DNA from 4 places in the Pseudarthrobacter sulfonivorans genome. Region 2 is predicted to be linked to each of the others. Evidence: predicted binding sites of a transcription regulator. Region 2 holds the regulator's gene; each other region holds the start of a gene.
What was found. Region 2 encodes HrcA, which represses chaperone genes, less so after heat shock. Its sites were predicted from a motif close to TTNGCACTCGNNNNNNNCGAGTGCNAA; they were not measured.
Positions count from the first base shown of each region.

Region 1 (5,760 bases), 1.5 Mb from region 2:
CGGCGGCGGAGCCAACGCGGCAAAGAACAGGGCCAACACCGGGCAGAAGGGATAATCTTCACCTTAGGCACTCCATAACGGCGCACGGACGGAAATACAGTGGCAGAGCAGGCAGGCAAGAACAGCCTTTGGCGGACCTTCCATGACAAGTTCGTGGTGGAGGAACGCTTTATGGAACCGGCCGCGCGGAAGGCTCTGTACCGGACGGCTGTGGTGCTCATTGGCGTGGGCGCCCTGCTGTTCATCGCCACCCTGGTGGGCGTTCTGCAGAGCAACACCGGCCCCTGGGGTCCCGACGAATCCATCCGCGACTGGCTGCTCTCGCTCCGGTCAGAGACCCTCACGGCCGTGATGATCTTCCTCGCGGTGATCTTTGGCCCTGTTGCCCTGCCAATCATCGTGCTGGTGGTGACGGTGGTCTGGGGGTTCGTGGCCAAGCACGCCTGGCGGCCCATTGTGCTCGCCGCCGCGATGCTCACCGGCGTCGTGACATCGCAGATCATCCTGGCGATCGTCCAGCGCTCGCGGCCGCCGGTGGAACTGATGCTGTTCGGCGCCGACCACACCTACTCATTTCCGTCCGGCCATGTGCTGGGTGCCTGTGACTTCCTGCTGGTGACCACCTTCCTGGTGTTCTCGCGGCGGAAAAATCCGAGGTCGGCCGTCTTCGGCTTCGTTGGTGCGGGCATCGGCGTTGTCCTGGCCGCGCTGAGCCGCCTGTACCTCGGCTACCACTGGCTCAGCGACGCCATGGCTTCAGTCTCCCTCTCGCTGCTGATCCTCGGTGCCGTCATCGCCCTCGATACGTGGCGGACCGCCCGGATCCCCGGTGAACGGATCACGGGCGAGCTCTCCAAAGCGGACGCGCCGGGGGATTAGCCGCGATGGCAACCGAGTCGGATGTCCGCAGCATGTGCCTCGCCCTGCCCGGTGTCACCGAACGCAGCAGCTGGGACCAGCCCGCCTGGTTCGCGAAGACGCTGATGGCGCGCATGTGGGAGGACGGCGTGCTGACGGTGAAGACCACAGAGCGGGAGGCCTTGGCCGGTACGGCGCCCACTACGTATTTCTGGACGCCGCACCACGAGCGTTCGCCGCAGCTGGTGCTGGTCCGGCTGGCGCGGATCGGCACCGAGGAACTCGGCGAACTGCTTGAGGAGTCCTACCGGCTGGCGGGCGGCCGCGGATCCTGACTGGCCGGGGACTCTGGCCGTTACGTGTCCGGGCGTGACCTGGCCCGTCCGAGGGCGCGACGCAGTTCGGCATTGGCTACCTCGAGCTCCAAAACTTTGGCGATGCCGGCAAGATTGAGCCCCTGGTCCAGGAGTTCGCCGATGTGCAGGAGCAGGGCGACATCGGCATCACTGTACTGACGCGTGCCCCCGGCCGTTCGCTCCGGGAGGATCAGCCCTTTTGTCTCGTAGAGCCTGATGTTCTGCTGCCCGGTCCCTGCCAGCTTTGCCGCCACGGAGATGGCATACAGTGCCTGCCCGGCCCGAGGTCCCGGTTTTTGTCCTGGTGTTCCACTGACCGCGTCCACTCCAAAATTCCCTCCCCGTGATGTTGCATCAGTCTCGCACGAGTGCTATAAAAAATCTATATCCACCACCACAGATAAACGATGGTGGGTATAGCAACTGGAAGTAACTTCTAGAAACTGAAGGAGTGGGAAATGATGTTGATGCGTACGGACCCGTTCCGTGAGCTGGACCGGCTCACCCAGCAGGTCTTCGGAACCGCAGCCCGGCCGGCGGCCATGCCCATGGACGCCTGGCAGGAAGACGGCGAGTTCGTGGTGGCGTTCGACCTCCCGGGCGTCAAGATCGATTCAGTGGACCTCAATGTTGAACGCAACGTACTGACTGTCCGGGCGGAGCGCCAGGACCCCACACAGCCCAATGTGGAGCTGGTGGCCTCAGAGCGTCCGCGCGGTGTCTTCAGTCGCCAGCTCATCCTGGGCGACACGCTCAATGCGGACAACATCAAGGCCAGCTACGACCAGGGCGTCCTGACCCTGCGGATCCCAGTGGCGGAGCAGGCCAAGCCGCGCAGGATCGAGATCGAAACCAAGCAGGGTTCCTTGCACGAGATCGGTAAATAGGTCCGGACCGCGGGGGCACCGGCTGCAGTCGGTGCCCCCGCGCCGTCCCCGTAAGATCCCCGAGACGTACCCGCCATGACCAGCCAGCCGGACTACTACGCCGCCCTGAGGGTGAAACCCGCTGCCAGCCAGCAGGAGATCTCGCGCGCCTACCGGGCGCTGATGCGCACCCACCACCCCGACGTCGACGGCGGCCCAAAGGGTGACCGCAACGTCCAGGATGGAGAGTTGCTGCGGATCATGCAGGCGTTCGCTGTCCTCCGTGACCCGGCGCGGCGCGCAGCCTACGACCGGAGCCGCAACGGAGCAAGCGCGGCGGGTGGCGCCCCGACCGTCGTCCCGGTCCGGAAGGTCAGCAGCCGGTCCGTGTCGGCCGGCAACACCATCAGGATCACGCCGGTGCGCTGGGAAAGCGGACCCTGGACGTAAACCCCGTAAGACGACAGCCACCACCGCGAGGAGGCGGAAAACAATGAGCGACTGGCGCCGCTACGACTCCCACCTGATCCCTGCCTTTCACGAACGCTTCGAACAGCGCTGGGGCGAGGGTACTGCACCGTTCCTGGACCCCGAAGCCCACGAAGAGCCGCTTCCCCGCGCGCAGTGGATCAACCCTGCCACCGGCGCAGCCTTGGCAGTGGTGCCGGTGTGGACCGCAGAAGACGAACAGCAGCGTTCCTTCGGAGTGTTCTATCTTCCGCCTGCCGGGGACGTCTGGGTGCTGCGGCCCGGTTACACCGGCTATTTGGAGCCGGCAGACGGCGACGCGGAGCAACTCGTCACGCTCCGGAATGATGCCTTCCGGAAGGCCGTGGCGCACGCCAAGGAGTTCCTCTTCGGCTCACAATGAACCGGCCGCGTCCGTGCCGCTGCCCAGCAGGCTGCGGGTGAGGGTTTCGGCGTCGGCCATCAGATCCTCCACGGCGGCCGCCAGATGCGAATCGGACACCGGCGTGTTATCCAGCGCCGCAGCCACCACCGCCCGCCGGACCAGTTCCCGGGCGAAGGAGGCGGTGGTTCCCGCCGTCCGTTCCGCGGCGGCATCCAGTGCCGCCGGGCTGAACGCCACCATGCGGCCGTACAGTTCCAGCAGCCTGACCCGCTCGGCATGGGCCGGCAGCGGGATCTCCACCGCGAGGTCCACCCGGCCCGGGCGCTGCGCCAGCGCCCGCTCCAGCATGTCAGGCCGGTTGGTGGTGAGGACAAACGCGACGTCGGCGTCGTTATCCAAGCCGTCCATGGCGTCCAACACCTCAAAGAGCAGCGGCTGCGGCCCGTGCCCGAAACTCCGGTCCTCGGCAATAAGATCGCAATCCTCCAGCACGACGATCGAGGGCTGCAGCGCCCGCGCCATGCGGGCCGCCTCCGAGATCCTGGCGAGGGAACCGCCCGAGAGGAGGATCGCCGTCGAGCCTTCACTCTGGCTCAGCAGGTGCCGGACGGTGTGCGTCTTGCCGGTGCCCGGGCGGCCGTACAGCAGGATGCCCCGTTTGAGATGCTGACCGTGCTGTTTGAGGGACGCCCGGTGCGTGGCGATGCCCACGGTGTGGTCCGCGACCTTCTGCAGCAGGCCGTCGGGCAGGATTTTCGGAGTTGAACAATTTCACTGTTCCCGTTGCCATGTCTGTTTTCTTCGCCACGCTCTCTGTGCTGCCGGACGTCACGGGCCGGCGGGCCGCGGAGACCCTCTTCCGCTGTCCCAAACGCACGGTGCCGGATCGGCACGTGCAAGCGTCCCGCCGCTGAAACAGTCCGACGGCCCTCGATAGCCTTCACGTCAGAGCATCATCAGCAGGCAGCAGGCAGCAGGCAGCAGGCAGCAGGCAGCAGGCAGCCGGCGACGATGCAGACGATGCCGACCGAGGTCAGGATCCATCCGGGAATCAAGACGACGGTGCGTCCGTATCAGAATGGCGAACAGCGGCGTACAGTGTGGAACTACCGGCGACGGCCAAGGTCGTCCGAGGCGACTGCGGGCTTGGCGTGACAGCGGGGCTGAACCGTTGGCCGTATCCACAAGAAAATGCATACCGACAACAGGAGGTCAAGATGGCAGGTTTAATTCGCAAGAGCCTCGATTCGCCTGAGGAGACCAGGCCGTTCGAGGGTGGGACGGGTCAGCTCCAACTGGTAAACATGGAAGCGGGCGGCGTCGGCCGCGCCACATTCCTGCCGGGGTGGAGGTGGTCCGAGCACGTAAAGCCGATCGCTAAGACGGACAGTTGCCAAGCCTCCCACATGGGCTACTTCATCTCCGGACGGATGAAGGTTGTCATGGACGACGGCGAAGAAATGGAGTACGGGCCTGGGGACTTCGGCATCATGCCTCCTGGGCACGACGCCTGGATTCTTGGCGACGAGCCGTGTGTCGTGATCGACTGGCAGGGATTCGCTGACTACGCCAAGCGGTGATATGAAAGCTGGCAGGTCAGACTCTCGGGCGGGAACCGTCGTTCCACCCTGTTCGGATCCAGGCTCGACCAGTGCGGTGCGATGCCAATGCAGCAGGCAGAGCTGACGAGCAACGAGGTTGAGTCTCGCCGGCCGGCAAGCCTGAGGACCTGATCGAGCGCCGCTTCACCGCGCCGGCGCCGAGCCGGCTGTGGGTCGCTGACATAAGCTATGTCCGCACGTTCGCCGGTTGGGTCTATGGTCCATCACGCCGATCGCGGAGTGCAGCACCGGGCGATCCGCTACACCCAGCGACTGGAAGAAGCAGACGCCGTTGCCTCCGTAGGGTCGAAAGGCGATTCGTACGACTATGCCCTTGCCGGGGAGTCACGGGGCTTCCGCCGACTGCGACTTCTGAACACCAGGGACATCCAATTCTGAAGATGACGCGTGGGTCTGATGGCCACGACTTTGGGTCCGAGTAGTGCCTCAAGTCAAGATGCTCGCGAAAATCGTTTCGGTGCCTCAGCTATTTTTGCTGGCAAGGTTGGTGTAGTCGGGCTGGGACAGCGGAAACTGGGGAACAGCTGCGACTGCTGCACCATGTCGCTGAGTGACTGGTGGTGCCGCTGGGCGCCGCCGATGCCCACCAGCCGGCTGCCCGGATCCTGACCGGCAAACTCCGCCATCAGGATGTCCGCGTCCACAAACCGGTGCGGCGGGATGTTCTCCACCACCACGGAGAGGCCTTCAGCCGGCTCACCCAGGTGCTCCGTCAGCGCCTCAAGCAGCTGCTTGCCCGCCCGCTGCCGGTGGTTTCCGGCCTGCGCCAGCTGGACCAGCTCGGAAAAATCGTCGATGAACTTCCCCAGTTTTTCATCCATGCTCAGACCCTAGCAGCGACGCTCGTCAGCCCCGCTCCGGTGTGCCATTCTGGGACGTACCCGTTCCACGCTTTCTCGGTCATGAAGGACTGAATCCATGCACATTTCCGCCAAGGACCTGGCCGCCCTCATCCCTGCGGACTTCACGCTGGGCGTGGCCACGGCGGCCTTCCAGATCGAGGGCGCCCTTACTGAAGACGGCAGGGGCACGGCGGGCTGGGACGTGTTTTCGGCCAAGGAAGGTGCCATCGTGGACGGGCACAGCCCGGCCGTAGCCTGCGACCACTACCACCGCATGCCCGGCGATGTTGCCCTTATGAAGCAGCTGGGCGTCGACTCGTACCGGTTCTCACTGTCCTGGCCCCGGATCCAGCCCAACGGCAG
Region 1 is NZ_CP013747.1:3,143,530-3,149,289, forward strand. Features, by position in the region: gene AU252_RS14220 (phosphatase PAP2 family protein) at 100-879, shown strand; gene AU252_RS14225 (MmcQ/YjbR family DNA-binding protein) at 885-1,193, shown strand; gene AU252_RS14230 (MerR family transcriptional regulator) at 1,214-1,540, opposite strand; gene AU252_RS14235 (Hsp20/alpha crystallin family protein) at 1,676-2,101, shown strand; gene AU252_RS14240 (J domain-containing protein) at 2,177-2,530, shown strand; gene AU252_RS14245 (hypothetical protein) at 2,574-2,951, shown strand; partial or broken gene AU252_RS14250 (AAA family ATPase) at 2,943-3,686, opposite strand; gene AU252_RS14255 (cupin domain-containing protein) at 4,151-4,513, shown strand; gene AU252_RS23625 (hypothetical protein) at 4,987-5,376, opposite strand; gene AU252_RS14265 (glycoside hydrolase family 1 protein) at 5,474-5,760, shown strand, end outside.
Region 1: a site for HrcA is predicted at 1,563-1,589, ahead of AU252_RS14235 (Hsp20/alpha crystallin family protein). Genes of this name have one in related genera too.

Region 2 (5,760 bases):
GGCCGCTGAGCACAGTCTTCTTCGGCGGCGGCACTCCCACGCTGCTCCCGGCGGAAGACCTCGCGCGGATCCTGACGGCCGCCGTCGGGCACTGGGGCCTGGAACCCGGCGCCGAAGTGACCACCGAAGCAAACCCGGACTCGGTCACCCCGGCATCCCTTCAGGTCCTGGCCGATGCCGGCTTCACCCGGGTTTCCTTTGGTATGCAGTCTGCCGTTCCCCATGTCCTGAAGGTCCTGGATCGCACGCACACGCCCAGCCGCGTGCCGCAGGTGGTGCAGTGGGCGCGCGATGCCGGACTGGCCGTGAGCCTGGACCTGATCTACGGGACACCGGGGGAGTCCCTGGAGGACTGGCGGTTCTCCCTGGAGACGGCCCTCTCCTACCAGCCTGACCACATCAGTGCCTACGCGCTGATCGTGGAAGACGGCACCAAGCTGGCAGCCCAGATCCGCCGTGGTGAAGTCCCGGGAATCGACGACGACGACCACGCCGACAAATACGAACTCGCCGACCAGCTGATCGGCGCTGCAGGCCTCAGCTGGTACGAGGTCAGCAACTGGTCCCGGACGCCGGAGCAGGCATGCCGGCACAACCTCGCGTACTGGCGCGGGGACGACTGGTGGGGCATCGGGCCTGGTGCACATTCACACGTGGGCGGGGTGCGGTGGTGGAACGTCAAGCACCCCACGGCCTACGCCGGACGGCTCGCTCAGGGCCTGTCACCGGCGGCCGGGCGGGAAACGCTCGACGCCGAAACCCGCGACGTGGAGCGCGTGATGCTTGAGGCCCGGCTCGTGTCGGGACTGGCCACGTCAACGCTGGGCGACCACGGCCGTCACGCCGTGGCCGGGCTCATTGCCGACGGCCTGGTGGAGCCGCCGGCTGCGTTCCACGGCACGCTGGTATTGACCCTGAAGGGCCGCCTGCTGGCCGACGCCGTGGTCCGCAGGATCCTGCCGGACTGAACCGCGGGTGCTGGGCCCACGCCCGCAGGGTTCCCTGGCCGAGCTTGCGAGGTTAGGGCGCGGGTGGGGACTACTTGATCCAGCGCAGATTGTACTGGTAACGGTGGGGCTGGCCCTTGTTGACATGGATGCCTGCGGCCACGGAGAAGCAGGTCAGGGCAATCCAGATCAGGGTGGCGATGACGGCGAAGACATTTCCCACCACCGGAATGAACACCAGGAGATTGGCCACCAGCGCCGCAATGGTGGGCGGCAGGCTGAAGTTCAGCGCTTCCTTGGATTCCTGGGCGGTAAACGGCCCGCGCTCACGGAAAATCAGGTAGATCAGCAGTGACGGAACACAGCCGAGGATCCCGCCGAAGTGTGCCAGTGTGGCCCACTGGCGGTCTTCGCTGGCCGTCAGGGGCAGCGCATTAGCCGGAACGCCCTGGTACTCGGAACGGCCCTGGCCGCCGTGGTCGTCCCGGTGCTCGCGTGCGTTTTGTGCCACGGTTTTCTTCCTTCGAAAGTGCAATGGTGCTGGGTTGGAGAATGCCGGACTGAAGCAACTGCAGCCTCCGCAGTACCAAGAATACTGGTTCAGCCACCAAATGCTGCCGCCAGGAGCCGGATCCGGTGTCAGGGCACCGTCAGGAAGTCGATGACTTCCTCCACTCTCCCGAGCAGCGATGCTTCCAGGTCCGCGTAGCTGCGGACAGCGCCTAGCAGCTTTTGCCAGCCAAGCCCGATGTCTTCCTTGGTGGAGTGCGGCCAGCCGAACGCCGCCAGGATTCCGGTCTTCCAGTCCTGCCCGCGGGGCACCACCGGCCATTCTTCGATGCCCAGCACAGCGGGCCGGATGGCCTGCCACACGTCAACGTAAGGGTGCCCGACTATCAGGACATTCCCCACCGCGCCGGGGGAGGCCATCACGGCAGCCGCGATGCGCCACTCCTTCGAGTCCGGCACCAGGTGGTCCACCAGGACCCCCAGCCGCCGCCCCGGACCGGGACCAAATGCGGCCACCGCCCCCGCCAGGTCATCAATGCCATGCAAAGGCTCGACGACGATGCCCTCTACGCGGAGATCGTCACCCCAGACTTTTTCCACGAGTTCGGCGTCGTGTTTTCCCTCCACCCAGATCCTGCTGGCTTTGGCCACCTGGGCACGCTGGCCGGCCACGCGGACTGAGCCGGACGCCGTTCGGCCGGCGACGACGGGGGCGGCCTGCCTGGGAGCCGGGGGAAGGAGCCGGATGGGCTGCCCCTCCAGGAGGAACCCGAAGCCCAGCCGGAAGGACCGGGACTTGCCGCGCCGGTCTTCGAGGGCCACTACATGCATGCCACCGGACTTCTCCACCCGGGTCACCGCTCCCACCCAGCCTGACTGGGCGTCTTCGAGAACCATGCCACGTTCCACGGGGACCTCAGGGAGTTCGCTTCTCACGGGCGCGGTGATCTCCTGCGGACCCCAGTTCTGGTACTGCATGGATTGATTCCGCCTTGCCGCTAGATCCTGGCCCGGAATTTCGCCCGGAGCGGTACCAATGCTAACAACGGGGTGACTCATATTAGACTGTTAGCACTTAGGCATGTCGAGTGCTAACCCTGCAGTGACCACGGATGGAGGTGGAGTATGAGCGAGCCGCGCAAACTCGAAGTACTGCGCGCCATCGTGGAGGACTATGTGCACTCCCGCGAGCCAGTAGGTTCAAAAGCGCTCGTGGAACGCCACCACCTCGGCGTGTCCAGTGCCACCATCCGCAACGACATGGCGGCCCTGGAAGACGACGGCCTGATCACGGCCCCGCACACCAGCGCCGGACGGATCCCCACAGACAAAGGCTATCGGCTGTTTGTGGACCAGATTTCAGCGGTAAAGCCGCTTTCCCACGCGGAACGGCGTGCAATCCAGTCGCTGCTGGAGGGCGCAGACGATCTGGACGACGTCCTGGACAGGACCGTCAGGATGCTGTCGCAGCTGACCAACCAGGTCGCGGTAGTGCAGTATCCGCATCTGAGCCGCGCCACCATCCGCCACATCGAATTCGTCCTGCTCGCGCCCCGGCAGGTCCTGGTGGTCCTCATCGCCACCACCGGCAAGGTCGAACAGCGCGTGATCGACGTCGGCCAGGACCTCGGCGACGACGCCATCGCCGCGTTGCGGACACACTTCCTCGGATCACTCGCGGGCATCTCGCTGAGCCGGCTGACCCCCTCGCTGCCGGGAGTCGTTTCGTCGGTCAGCCCGGGCCAGCGCGCGGCGGCCCAGGCCTTGGCCCACGGGCTGGAAACGCTCGCCCACAGCAGCCGCGAGGAACGCATGGTCATGGCCGGAACGGCGAACCTCGCCCGCTCCAATGTGGATTTTCCGCTCAGTATCGGACCGGTCTTGGAAGCGCTCGAGGAGCAGGTTGTCCTGCTGCGCCTCCTGAGCGACATGGCGCAGGATCCGAGGGGCGTGGCAGTCAGCATCGGGCGTGAAAACCCGTACGACGGACTCGCGGAAGCCTCCGTGGTGGCCACGGGCTACGGACCAGACAGCACTGCCAAGATCGGTGTGCTCGGCCCCACCCGGATGGACTATCCCACCACGATGGCCGCCGTCAGGGCAGTAGCCCGTTACCTTTCAAGAATTCTGGGTCCGTAACAGCACCGCGGTCCAGGCACGAAGAGCAGTGCCGGCAGCCCGGCTGCCGGCAGTACAACAAGGAAGAGATACGAACTTTGAGCAGCCACTACGACGTCCTCGGAATCTCGCCGGAAGCCACCGGGGAAGAGATCAAGAAGGCCTACCGCAAGCTGGCCCGCACTCTTCACCCGGACGTAAACCCCGGGGACGATGCATCGGACCGCTTCAAGGCCGTGACCCATGCCTACGAGGTACTTTCGGACCCGCAGAAGCGCCGGATCTATGACACCACCGGCAACGAGAACGGCACCGACAACGGGTTCGGCGGCGGCGGATACTCCGGCCAGGGCTTCGCGTTCCAGGACATCTTCGACACGTTCTTCGGGGCAGGCGGCACCTCCGGCCCCGCTTCCCGGGTCCGCCGCGGCCAGGACGCGCTGATCAGTGTACGGATCGAACTCCGCGATGCTGTGTTCGGCGTCAACCGGAAACTCGAAGTGGACACAGCTGTCACCTGCCCCACCTGCAACGGGTCATGCTGCCGCGAAGGCAGCCACCCTGTGCGCTGCGATATCTGCGGTGGCAGCGGCCAGGTCCAGCGCGCGGTTCGCTCCATCCTGGGCCAGGTCATGACGGCGGCCCCGTGTGGCAGTTGCGAAGGCTTCGGGACGGTCATCAAGGACCCCTGCAACGAATGCAGCGGCCAAGGCCGCATCCGCAGCCGGCGTTCGCTCACCATCAAGGTGCCGGCCGGTGTTGCCACGGGCACCCGGATCCAGCTCTCCGGGCAGGGCGAAGCAGGCCCGGCCGGCGGACCGTCCGGGGACCTGTACGTGGAACTCCGCGTCAACAACGACGCCACGTACGCACGCGACGGTGACGACCTGCACGCAACGCTGCACATCCCGATGACTGCCGCCGCCCTGGGCACCGAGCTGTCACTGGAAACCTTTGACGGGCTGCAGGAAATCGACGTCAAGGCAGGGACGCAGTCAGGGGAGATCATCACGCTCCGTGGACTCGGCGTGACGCACCTGCGCGGTTACGGCCGCGGGGACCTGATGGTCCATCTGCAGGTGGAGACGCCGGCCAAGCTGGATGCCGCGCAGGAGGATCTCCTGCGGCAGTTGGCGAAGCTGCGGGGCGAGCAGTTCACGGAAGGCAAACTGGCTGCCAGCGGCGGCGTCTTTGCCAAGCTGCGGGACCGGTTCGGTAACCTGTAGCGGTGAGCAATCCCGTTTTCTTCAGCGGTGCCGGGTCGCTGGACGATCTGGTGCCCGGTGCCCGTTTTGTCCTTCAAGGGCCGGAGGCACGCCACGCCGTGACTGTAAAACGGCTATCTCCCGGAGAGGCAGTGGACATTGCCGACGGCGCCGGAAGGCGGCTGACGGGAACTGTTGTCTCGGCGTCGCCCGCGGAGCTCACCGTGGAATGCTCCGCCCTCGTTGTGGAGGGCCGGCCTGACATCCGGCTCGTGCTGGTGCAGGCCCTGGCCAAGGGGGACCGTGATGAACTGGCCGTGGAAACGGCAACCGAACTCGGGATTGATGCCGTAGTTCCCTGGCAGTCCGAGCGATCAATTGTCCGCTGGAAGGGTGAGCGCGCGGCCAAGGCCCACGCAAAATGGCAGTCCGTGGTCACTGCCGCCGCCAAGCAGGCACGCCGCGCCTGGATCCCCGAGGTGCGCGCCACCGTCGATACGCCAGGCCTTGCGGCGGCCGTGGCGGCAGCGGATCTGGCCGTAATCCTGCACGAAGACGCGGTCCGGCCGCTCCGGTCTGTCCTGGAATCATGGCAGGGCACCCAAGCTGACGCCGGACCCCTGGAAATTCTGCTCATCGTTGGTCCGGAGGGCGGAATCAGTCCCCGCGAAGTCACCCGGCTTTGCGACGCCGGCGCCGTGACGGCGCTCTTGGGACACCACGTCCTGAGGTCATCCACAGCCGGACCGGCAGCGGTTGTTCTGGCGAGTGATGTACTGGGACGCTGGACAGCACCGGTATCCTGAGGCCGACTGCTACGCGGGCTGTTACCGGACGTTGAAGTTCCGCGTGTCCACATTCAGCTCCTGGCTGGTGCCGGCCGCATCCACTTGCGAAACGCGGAGCTCGTAATTCCCCGAGGACAGGCTAAGGGCAAGCGTAAAGACTCCGGACTGGGCGGCTTCGGCAGCTGCAGTGGT
Region 2 is NZ_CP013747.1:4,679,480-4,685,239, forward strand. Features, by position in the region: gene hemW (radical SAM family heme chaperone HemW) at 1-968, shown strand, start outside; gene AU252_RS21275 (DUF4870 domain-containing protein) at 1,039-1,458, opposite strand; gene AU252_RS21280 (DUF3097 domain-containing protein) at 1,587-2,435, opposite strand; gene hrcA (heat-inducible transcriptional repressor HrcA) at 2,583-3,596, shown strand; gene dnaJ (molecular chaperone DnaJ) at 3,674-4,801, shown strand; gene AU252_RS21295 (16S rRNA (uracil(1498)-N(3))-methyltransferase) at 4,804-5,586, shown strand; gene AU252_RS21300 (GerMN domain-containing protein) at 5,608-5,760, opposite strand, start outside.

Region 3 (5,760 bases), 1.8 Mb from region 2:
TACCAGGACCTTCACGCCAGCCAGCGGCTGCCGGAAGGCGCGCAGAACGTTCGACGGCGCTGGCAGCACCCGGTGCCCCGCGGCAACTTCGGCGGCCAGGAAGCCCAGGACGCCGCGCAGCTCACTCTCTACTGGGCCCAGCGCCTCCGCCCAGTCGGCAGCCATCAGCTCACTGAGCGGCAAGGCGGCCATCTCGGCAAAGCCAACGGCCTCCGCCGGGTCCGCCGTCAGTTCGAACAGCGCGTCAGATTCAAACACGCTCCCATTCTCGCAGGGTTGCCGGACGCTGCGGCCGGGGCGCAAATGACAACCGTGTTATTCACGCCGTAACATGGGGAGGAGATTTTGTAACTTAACCGGTGATTCAGCGAGACCAGCGAAGGGGTGTGCCGTGGCGGAACCTGCTCGGGAACATATGCCGGAGCCGGAGGAGCGCGGTTCTTTGCTGGCTGACTTTACCCTCCGCGACTCCCCATTGAGCGAGCGCGACCAGCAGATGCTGGCACTGGAGCGGCAGTGGTGGAAGTACGCGGGGGCCAAGGAACAGGCCATCAGGGAGCTTTTCGATCTGTCCGCGACCCACTACTACCAGCTGCTCAACGCCCTCATCGACACCGAGGCTGCACTGGCCCACGACCCCATGCTGGTCAAGAGATTGCGTAGACTACGTACGTCGCGTCACCGGGCACGCACTGCACGACGCCTGGGTTCCGACGCCTGACCACGCTCGTGCTGAGCCATCAGCAGCAATCAACAAGGACGTCTCCCCACCATGACCAAATACGCTCGGGATGAATTCGACAAGGTTCCGGAGTCCGCCTCGCGGCAGGGCGTCCACCGTGCGGCCTCGGCGCCTGCCCGGCGGAAGCTGTGGCCCATCCTTGCTGTGGGGATTGTGGCATTGGCCATCGGAGTGGTGTCCTTCCTGATCCTCCCCAAGCTCGGGTTCACCCAGGCCGGCAGTGAAGCCTCCACCAGCCTGGAATCAACCGCTGCCCCCGAGGCAAGCGCGGCACCGTCAGCCACCGCTGAAGCCTCCACGGACCCGGAGCCCTCTAAGAGCCCCGACGCCGAGCCCAGCGCTTCGCCCAGCAACATTCCCTCCGCGGTTGTGCTGGACAAGACCCAGGGCGTGGCCATCTACAACGCCGCCGGGAAGGCCGGGCTCGCCGGACGCATCAGCTCGATGGTCCAGGCCGATGGCTGGACGCTGGGTCAGGTGGGGAACTGGGGCGGCGCTCCGCAGCAGACATCCGCAATCTTCTATTCAGGACCGGCGCAGAAAGCCAACGCCGAAGCAGTCTCCGAACTCCTGAACATCCCTACCCTGGTGGAGAGCCAGGACTTCCAGGTGCCGTTGGTTGTTGTCCTGGGGCCGGGCTACCAGTAGCGTCTCGCCGTCACGCCTGAATAACTTTTGGGCACCGGAGCGGCCGTGTGGTTCGGCCCGCCGGATGGCTTGTCGCTAGAGTGATTTCAGGCTTCGGTCCGTAACAAGCGGCACACTTCCGACGGGGACCGACGGCACGACGGAAAAGAGTGGACATCATGGCATTGGGAACGGTTAAGTGGTTCAACGCCGAAAAGGGCTACGGCTTTATTACGGTGGACGGCTCCGCGGACGATGTCTTTGTGCACTGGTCGGCCATTGAGGGCGAAGGTTACCGCGCCCTGGATGAGGGACAGCGCGTCGAGCTTGAAGTCGGCGAAGGCGAGAAAGGCCCGCAGGCAGAAAACGTCCGGCCCGCGCAGTGATCTCCCGCAGCTTGCGTTCAACAATCGTCCGCACAACCACAGGGGCGGCCCTCCTGCTGGCCCTGGCCGGCTGTGCCGGAGCTGGCGGCAACGCCCGCGTTGACTCCGCTGAAGCATCCGGTGACGGCACGCTGCGGATCGGGCTGATCCAGGACAGCACAGGGGAGCAGGCCTTCCTCAACGACTCGCAGCTCGCCGCGGCCCAACTGGCAATCAAGGAAATCAATGCGGCCGGCGGCCACAAGGGCAGGCCTGTAGATCTGGTGGTAGGCGCCGGTGATGGCGCCGACGCCCAGGCCAGGAATCTGGCCTCAGCCAAGGTTGATGCGGTGATCGGCCCCACGGATTCGAGTCACGCCGCCGCCGCCATCGACGTCCTCTCGGCCGCGCGCGTCCCGCTCGTCTCGCCGGCCAACTCCGCTGCCGGGCTGTCCCGCTACAAGAGCGGCGGCTATTACTTCAGGACGGCCGCGGCGGACGTTGCCCAGGCCTCGGTGCTGGTGAAGCTGGCCAAGGACGGCGGCGCCAAGAGCCTTGCCGTGGTCCACCAGGACAGTGCCTACGGCAAGGACGTTTCGGCCGCGGTGACCGGTGCCGCCAAGAACGCCGGCCTGGAAACTGTCTCAACGACCGCCTTCAAGCCCGGCGACGCCGGTAACGCCGCAGCTGCTGCCAAGGCCGCCACTCCTGACGCTGTAGTGCTGATCGCCAGGGACGACGCCCAGGGCGCCATCGCAGAGCTCAATAACGCGGGACTTTCGGGCAAGAGCATCATCCTGAGCGACGGTGCCTTCGCCCAGTACGGTTCGGGACTTGGATCCAAGGCGCTCGAAGGCGCCCGTGCAGTGGTGCCGGGCCTGTTGCCGTCTGCGGACTTCCAGGCCCGTCTTGTGTCGGTCAACCCTGCCCTGAAAGACCTTTCGTTCGCCGCAGAGACCTACGACGCCGTGAACCTGGCGGTCCTGGCGGCAGCGAAGGCTGACGACGATGCCGGCCGCTCCATCGCCGCCAACCTGATCGCCGTCTCCGGCGGGACAGCAGGCGGGCAGCCCGCCGCGCAGGCCTCGGGCCCGGCCACCAAGCCGTGCCTGTCCTACACCGACTGCCTCGCGGTCCTGAAGACCGGGGCAGGCATTAATTACGACGGCGAATCGGGGCCGGTTGCCTTCGACGCCAACGGTGACATCACCACGGCCAACTACATGGTGTTCACCTACGGCGCAGACAACAGGGCAGTGCTCAGCGGCCGTGAGGCGGCAGGACGGGCCGCAGGCTGATCGCCGGTGGCGAACGGGCCGCCCTGACAGGGCGATTTGCGGGACCTTTCGCTTGCACTCTCACCTAGGGAGTGCTAATTATTGAGTTAGCACTCCTACGTACCGACTGCTAAAGCAACGTCCGGTTTGTCCGGCTTCGGGGCTTGGCGGCGGTCGTGGAGCGAGAGAAATACCTAGCTGGAGTGAGATCCCCAGCCGCGGCATACAGAGGCCGCCGGTGAAGGATCGTCCGTCGCGGGCACTGCAGTGAGGTTCATTCTTAACGACTGTCCCGAAAGGACTACTGCCGTTATGGCCAAGATCATTGCATTTGATGAAGAGGCACGCCGCGGTCTTGAGCGGGGCCTGAACATCCTCGCCGACGCCGTCAAGGTCACCCTCGGCCCGCGTGGACGCAACGTCGTCCTCGAAAAGAAGTGGGGCGCCCCCACGATCACCAACGATGGTGTTTCCATCGCCAAGGAGATCGAGCTGGACGACCCTTACGAAAAGATCGGCGCCGAGCTGGTCAAGGAAGTTGCCAAGAAGACGGACGACGTCGCTGGCGACGGCACCACCACGGCTACCGTGCTGGCGCAGGCCCTGGTCAAGGAAGGCCTGCGCAACGTCGCGGCCGGCGCTGACCCGCTGTCCCTCAAGCGTGGTATCGAGAAGGCTGTAGCGGCCGTCACGGTTGAGCTGCTGGCCTCCGCCAAGGAAATCGAAACCAAGGAAGAGATTGCGGCTACTGCCTCCATCTCCGCCGGTGACGATGAAATTGGCGCCCTGATCGCTGAAGCCCTGGACAAGGTGGGCAAAGAAGGCGTCATCACCGTCGAGGAGTCCAACACTTTCGGCCTGGAGCTCGAGCTCACCGAAGGCATGCGCTTCGACAAGGGTTACATCTCCGCTTACTTCGTTACCGATACCGAGCGCCAGGAAACGGTCCTTGAGGACCCGTACATCCTGATCGTCAACTCCAAGATCTCCAACGTCAAGGAACTGGTTGCTGTCCTGGAAAAGGTCATGCAGTCCAACAAGCCGCTGCTGATCATTGCCGAGGACATCGAGGGCGAGGCCCTGGCCACCCTGATCGTCAACAAGATCCGTGGCACCTTCAAGTCCGTAGCCGTCAAGGCTCCGGGCTTCGGCGACCGGCGCAAGGCCCAGCTGGCCGACATCGCTGTACTCACCGGTGGCCAGGTCATCGCCGAGGAAGTCGGACTCAAGCTGGAGACCGCCGGACTGGAACTCCTGGGACGCGCCCGCAAGGTTGTTGTCACCAAGGACGAGACCACCATCGTTGAAGGTGCCGGCGACGCCGACCAGATCGCTGGCCGCGTTTCCCAGATCCGTGCCGAGATCGAAAACTCTGATTCGGACTACGACCGCGAGAAGCTGCAGGAACGCCTGGCCAAGCTGGCCGGCGGCGTTGCAGTCATCAAGGCCGGTGCCGCAACCGAGGTTGAGCTCAAGGAACGCAAGCACCGCATTGAGGACGCTGTCCGCAACGCGAAGGCTGCTGTTGAAGAAGGCATCGTCGCCGGTGGCGGCGTTGCGCTGATCCAGGCCGGCGCCAAGGCGTTCGCGAACCTGAACCTGACCGGTGACGAAGCAACGGGTGCGAACATCGTCCGCGTTGCCATCGACGCCCCGCTGAAGCAGATCGCCTTCAACGCCGGCCTCGAGCCTGGCGTTGTTGTCGACAAGGTCCGCGGCCTGCCTGCAGGCCACGGCCTGAACGCAGCAACCGGCGAGTACGTCGACCTGCTGGCTGCCGGCATCAACGACCCCGTCAAGGTAACCCGCTCTGCCCTGCAGAACGCGGCTTCCATTGCCGGTCTGTTCCTCACCACTGAGGCCGTTGTGGCCGACAAGCCGGAGAAGAACGCTCCGGCCATGGGTGGCGGCGACGACATGGGCGGCATGGGCGGCTTCTAGTCCCCAGCGCCCGGACTACGTTCCGCGCAAACCATAATGCGGCCCCCTCCACTGGAGGGGGCCGCATTTGTTTGTCGCTACTTGCGGGCCGTGGCCAGCATCCCTTCGACTTCCTTCTTGAACGCGTCGGCGGCCGCCTGCGGAGTCATCCGGTCGTACAGGACTTCGTCAGTGAACCGCTTGATGACGTTCTGGACGCTGCCGGCACCCACCGGCGGGACGGGAGGCGCATCGGCAATGTCCGGCGCAATGTCCTTCAGGAAGGCCACCACAGTGGTGTCTGCGGGCTTGAGGGCCGGTGTGATGCCCTCGACGATCTCAGAGTTGCTGGGGACTCCGCGGTCTGTCATAAGGATGGCGCCTGCCGCGGGGCTGTTGGCCAGGTAATTGATAAAGGTTGCAGCTGCTTCCGGGTGCTTGGACCGTGAGGACGCGGACCAGAACATGGTGGGCTTGTAGTACATGCCGTTGTCCGCAGACTTCCCGTCGGTGCTGGGGGCGCGGAGCATCTTGATGCTGCTGCCCGTGGTGGTTTCCAGCGATCCCAGCTGGTTAGTCCACCACCAGGCCATGCCTACCCGGTTGGTGCCGAACAGGCTCTCCTCAAGGCCTGCGCCGGAGTCCTCGGTGGCCACCGTGGCCGGCGGGCTTGCCTGGGAATCGCGCTGTTCCTTCAGCCGTTCCCAGAACGAAGCGGCCGTAGCGGTGTCGAAGTCCAGTTTTCCGTCCTGGGAGTAGAGGTTCTCGCCGTGCTGCCGAAGCCAGAGGATGAGGTCCGCCTCGTTGCTGCCATAGGCTGCGCCGTAGC
Region 3 is NZ_CP013747.1:1,421,459-1,427,218, reverse strand. Features, by position in the region: gene AU252_RS06285 (uracil-DNA glycosylase) at 1-258, opposite strand, end outside; gene AU252_RS06280 (DUF3263 domain-containing protein) at 392-721, shown strand; gene AU252_RS06275 (LytR C-terminal domain-containing protein) at 773-1,390, shown strand; gene AU252_RS06270 (cold-shock protein) at 1,549-1,755, shown strand; gene AU252_RS06265 (ABC transporter substrate-binding protein) at 1,767-3,032, shown strand; gene groL (chaperonin GroEL) at 3,324-4,952, shown strand; gene AU252_RS06255 (ABC transporter substrate-binding protein) at 5,030-5,760, opposite strand, start outside.
Region 3: a site for HrcA is predicted at 3,119-3,145, ahead of groL (chaperonin GroEL). Genes of this name have one in related genera too.

Region 4 (5,760 bases), 830 kb from region 2:
CACCCACACGCTGAAAACGCTGCCCGAGCGCACGCTGCTCGTGGAAAACATGCGCGAGCACGGCCTGGGGGAGCTCCTCGCCGATCTTGCGGAGCGGGAGGTTCCCGCAGAGTCCGTCGCAGCCGAGCTTGAGCTGGCCTGGTGGCAGTCCGCGCTGGAAGCGATGATCAGCGGCGACGATTACCTGGCCATGTCTGACGGGGACGCACTCCGGCAGCTTGAGGCCGAATACCGGCTCGCGGACAACGCCCATATTGCCAGCGGCGCGGCGCGCCTGCGCTGGGACCTGTCCGAACGGTGGCGGGCCGCGCTTGCGGAACACCCGCGCCAGGCCCAACTCCTCAGGAGCCTGCTCAAGGACGGCCGGGTTACCCTCGCCGCGCTGACGGCCCAGGCCGCCGAGCTGGTCCCCATGCTGGTGCCGGTCTGGTCAGTCAGCCCGTACCTCATGACCGGGCTCCTGCCGGCCGAACAGCGCTTCGACACCGTGGTCATCCTGGACGCCGAAGCGACGTCGCTGCAGGCCGTCCTGCCCGCCATCGCACGCGCCCGGCAGGTCATCGCTTTCGGTGATGCCAAGATTGCCAGCCCCCGGACGTTCACCGTGGGTGTTGAGCGGCTGGCCGCCGGTGAAGCGGCCCACCAGCGCGTCGAAAGCGCGTTCTCGGCGTTGTCTGCCATCCTGCCTGTCTGGCGGATGAATTTTGTCTACCGCGCGGTTGACGAGGACCTGGTCCTGCAGCTGAGCAAGAACTCTTACGACGGCGCCCTCCGCCGGCTCCCCGAGGGACAGTCCGCCACGGGCTTGGACAGGGCGCTCCTGGTGGAGTACCTTCCCGACGGCACCGGACTGCCCAGTGCCGACCACGAAGGCGTCGAATCCGTAGTGGCCGAGGTTAACCGGGTGGTGCAGCTGGTCTTTGAGCACGCCCGGACACGGCCGCGCACCTCGCTGGCAGTGGTCACCGCCAGCCTTCGCCATGCTGCCCGGATCGGTGAGTCCATTCGTCTTCAGCTGCCGAACCACCCGGGCCTGGCCAGCTTCTTCAGCGCAGGATCCGAGTCGTTCCGGGTGGTTGACCTTGAGCGGGCGCAGGGCCTGGTCCGTGACCATGTGATTTTTTCACCCGGTTTTGGCCGCACTCCGCACGGCCGGGCTTTGCACAACTTCGGACCCCTGTCCGCTGAGGGCGGGCGGGAAAAATTCGCTTTGGCGATGACGCGTGCACGGCGTTCACTCCACGTCCTGACGTGTTTCCAGCCCGAAGACCTCGATCACACGCGGCTGTCCTACGGCGCGGTGGACTTCTACGAGCTCCTCAACCGTGAGATTGCGGGAAAGACGGATCTCGGAACTCCGGCCTCGCGTGCCGCCGCCAGTGAGCAGGCGCTTGGGGCCGATCCCCTCGTCGCCGATCTTGGTGACCGGCTGCGTGCCCGGGGCGCCCGCGTCTGGCACCAGTACGACGGCGTGATTGACGTGGTGGCCGCAGCAGACCCGCTTAGCACCATGGGTCAGGACGACGCCGAGATTCCGCGGCCGGTGGCCATCGAATCGGATGGCACGGAGCAGTACCGCACCATGAGTGTCCGTGAGCGGAGCCGGCTCCGTCCGCAGCTGCTGGAACGGATGGGCTGGCGGTACATGCCGCTGTGGACCATCGAAGTCTTCACGGACCCGTCCGCGTGTGCGGACCGGATCGCGGGTTACCTGGGCCTTGAGAATATTCTGCCCCCCGGCCGGGGCACGGCCACGGGTGGATTCTTTGACGAGGACGTGGACCCGCTCGCGCTGGGGAACGAAGGAAACGACAGGAACGACGACCAGGCCGGACGCCTGGCCAGTGAGGAGGCGGTTGTTGTGACCCCACGGAACGCCGATCAGGCAGATACGCACGGTAACGACCACGCGGATGACGCACGAAACGGGAACGCGGCTGTGCCGGAGCGCCAGCTGCCAGAGACCGCGGGCGTCCTGCCCAGCAAGGCCGCGGAGGATGATCCGAAGCGCTGGGGCGATGGCCCCGACAACGATCACGACGCTTGGCTGAAGGAAAACAAGCCGCCGCACTGGAGCTGACCACCAGGCTCTGACGGCGTCATCCGGCACCGCCCTCGGGTCCCACCAGGACGAAAAACAGCTTGCCCTGCGTGGAGGCCCCGGCCAGTCGGGCAGCCTGCTCCGGGGCTGCCGCCACGACGATCAGCCCGTCGGTCTCGCCCGTGCCCAGCCACTGACCCGACTTGCCGCCCTGTCCCGACGTCCACAGGACGGGAACGGAGGAAGCCAGCACTTCTGAGGGGGATTGCTGGTCGAAGCCGTTCGCCCCGGTCAGGACCACGTTGACCAGTTGCCCGGGCGATACCAGCTGGATGGAGGAGGGATCGGCCATCCTCAAGGGCACGGCTGCGGAGCCCGGTGGCGTGCCGGTCAGGAGGCCGGGACCCAGCAGCAGGGAGTCCGTTACCAGTTGGCCCTTCCGAAGAGGGGCGGCCAGTTGTTTGCCCGCGGCTTCACTGGTGTGGGACATGGATCCGGCGGTCAGCATCCCCGGCGGGATCTTCGTTGCCGTCAGGTCCGTGGCTGTCAAGGCCGTTCCCGCGGGGAGATCCCGCGCCGCGGCCAACACCGAGACGGTGTCGGCGGGCGGGGGAGTGAGCTGATGGACCGTGATCCCGGCAGCAAGGCAAAGCAGGAGCGCTATCGCAAGGCGCCGGTTCCGGCCCAGCCAGGACAACAGCCTGTGGCCGCGCGCGCCCCGAGGGCGTGCTGACGGGAGCGGGCGGCGGGCCGGGCGTCCCGGCGGGGCGGATCCGCGGCCGGAACGAAAGAGGGTAGCGGGCATACGGACCACGCTACGTACCGGCAACCACGTCCGACAGAAGCGAAGGTGCCTATGTGGACAACCGTGCCGCCGGCGTCGTACGTCTTTTTGGACCGGAGGTCAGCTGGCGGCAGCGGCGGTGGCAGGTGCCGGCGCCGGTGCGGCCGCGGGGGCGGCAGGGGCAGCCGAAACAGTGCTTCCCTTGGCATCCCGGGAGTCGGTCCGGTAGAAACCGGAGCCCTTGAAGACCACACCCACGCTGTTGAACTTCTTGCGCAAGGCGCCCTGGCACTCCGGGCATGCAGTCAGGGTGCTGTCGGTAAACGACTGGAAAACGTCGAAGGCGTGGCCGCAATCCTTGCAGGCGTAGGCATAAGTGGGCACTGGTGATCCTCCTCGGGGGCAAACGAGAGGTCCTGTACTGCGTTGAGCGGAAACCGTCCATTAGCAGTCGAAGGGCCTGAGTGCCAATTCTATCACCCCGGAAAGTAGCCCTGCCTCAGGCCGGGTCCGGCAGCCGGATCAAACCTGAGGGCGTGAGCGCAGCCGGAACCCTCCGGTCAAAGTCTTCGGCGGGGATGCTTCCGGCCGGGAGCAGTTCGGAATCGAAGACGATGGCCGCAAGCGGGATCTCCGGGCCGTCTTCGGCGAGGGAACCCAGCAGGATGTCGTAGTAGCCGCCGCCCTGGCCTATGCGGTTGCCGTCCTTGTCCACCGCCGTGGCGGGGATGAAGAGGGCGGCAACGGACGCCATGATGCCGAGGTCAAGGCGCGGTCCGGCTGGTTCCAGCACCGGCGCATAGCGGCTGCGGACAAACTCGACGCCCGGAGTCCAGTACGTCCAGCTCAGCCGGCGGCCGGGCTCGCAGACAGGGAGCAGGATGGTGTGGCCATGCCGGTGGAGTTCGCTGATCAGGGGCAGCGTGGGCGGCTCTGGGACCACGCCCAGGTAGGCGCAAAAGGTCGACGGCGTCCCACCGGTCAGTTGTTCGGCCCATGCGGCGCCGTGGACGGCCAGGGCGGCACCGGCCGCGTCGCGCTGGGTGGCGTCCGTCGCGGCGCGGCGCGCACGATGGCGTGCGCGGATGTCCGCCTTGGCTTCGCTACTTCCTTGGGACATGCCGTTCCTTCTCTGCCGTTAGGGTGGCCGTTGCAGCGTCTGCGCCGCATTGGCTCAGGAGCCACCAATAATTACTGAATGGTCAGCCCCTCCGTTAGATTAGTCCAGTGACTACCACTCAGCAGACAGTACGCAAGGCCGTTATTCCCGCTGCCGGACTCGGCACCAGGTTCCTGCCGGCCACAAAAGCCATGCCCAAGGAAATGCTCCCAGTGGTGGACAAGCCGGCCATCCAGTACGTGGTTGAAGAGGCTGTCAATGTTGGCCTTAACGACATCCTGATGATCACGGGACGCAACAAGCGTGCCCTGGAGGACCACTTCGACAGGGTTCCTTCGTTGGAGGACACCCTGGAAGCCAAGGGCGACCTGGCGAAGCTTGAGTCCATCCAGGCAGCCAGCAACCTCGGTGACATCCACTACGTCCGCCAGGGTGACCCCAACGGCCTGGGCCACGCAGTACTGCGTGCAAAGCAGCACGTCGGCAACGAACCGTTTGCAGTCCTCCTGGGCGACGACCTGATCGATGCGCGGGACGAACTCCTCAGCACCATGATCGAAGTCCAGTCCAAGACCGGCGGATCGGTGGTGGCCCTCATCGAGGTGGAGCCCTCCCAGATCAGTGCCTACGGATGTGCCGATGTGCAGGAGATCGACGGTGAAGGCTACGTCAGGATCAACAAGCTCGTCGAAAAGCCCAGCGTGGACGAGGCGCCCTCAAACCTGGCCGTCATTGGCCGCTACGTCCTCCACCCCGCAGTTTTTGACGTACTCGAGCACACCGGCCCCGGCCGGGGCGGGGAAATCCAGCTGACCGACGCCCTGCAGGAACTGGCAGCCGGCGAAGGTGACGGCTACGGAGTTTACGGCGTGGTCTTCCGCGGCCGCCGCTACGACACCGGTGACAAGCTCAGCTACCTCAAGGCCTGCGTCCAGCTCGCCATTGACAGCGACGACCTCGGCCCCGGCCTGCGGGAGTGGCTGCCGGGCTTCACGGCCGGCCTCGCTAAATAGCTGCCGTGCGCCCCGGACCCATCTGGCCCGTAACACTCGAATGCGGCGACCTGATCCTGCGCCCCATCCGGTACCGGGACAAGAAGGAATGGACCCAGGTCCGGGGGCGCAACAGCGAGTGGCTGGCGCCCTGGGAAGCATCCAATCCGGCACCTGGCGGTGCCCTGCCTGACTACCGGCAGATGGTGCGGTCCTTGAAAATCCAGGCCGCCCAGGGGACGGCCCTGCCGTTCCTGATCACTGAGCGCACGCCCAGGTTGGCGGCCCCGGTCATCGTTGGCCAGCTGACTGTGTCCTCGATTGTGTGGGGCTCGGCCATGATGGCGACACTGGGATACTGGGTTGACCAGGCCCGCGCCGGTCACGGCATCGCACCCACGGCGGTGGCCATGGCCACTGACCATTGTTTCCAGGCCCTGGGCCTGCACCGGATGGAGATCAACATCCGGCCCGAGAATGGCCCCAGCCTGCGCGTGGTTGAGAAGCTGGGATTCCGCGACGAAGGTTACCGTCCACGCTTCCTTCACATCAACGGCGAGTGGGCGGACCACCGGTCCTTCGCGCTGACCGCTGACGAGGTCCCGGAAGGGCTGCTCGCCCCGTGGCTCGCGTCCCGGCCCTGACCCGCCGGACCCGAACCGGCCATGGTACTTCCAAGGTCATAAATCCAATGAATTGCCACGTTGCCGGCGACACACCGTGGCTAATGCGGGGGCGGCTGCCCTAATGCTCATACGGTTTTGATTGTGGACTTCCCCCTAAGCAGCTCAGTGATCCTTGTGGTTGCCGTTGTGCTCTGGAT
Region 4 is NZ_CP013747.1:3,849,188-3,854,947, forward strand. Features, by position in the region: gene AU252_RS17470 (AAA family ATPase) at 1-2,080, shown strand, start outside; gene cpaB (Flp pilus assembly protein CpaB) at 2,100-2,846, opposite strand; gene AU252_RS17480 (FmdB family zinc ribbon protein) at 2,946-3,209, opposite strand; gene AU252_RS17485 (5-formyltetrahydrofolate cyclo-ligase) at 3,325-3,945, opposite strand; gene galU (UTP--glucose-1-phosphate uridylyltransferase GalU) at 4,053-4,958, shown strand; gene AU252_RS17495 (GNAT family N-acetyltransferase) at 4,964-5,581, shown strand; gene AU252_RS17500 (hypothetical protein) at 5,729-5,760, shown strand, end outside.
Region 4: a site for HrcA is predicted at 3,270-3,296, ahead of AU252_RS17480 (FmdB family zinc ribbon protein). Genes of this name have one in related genera too.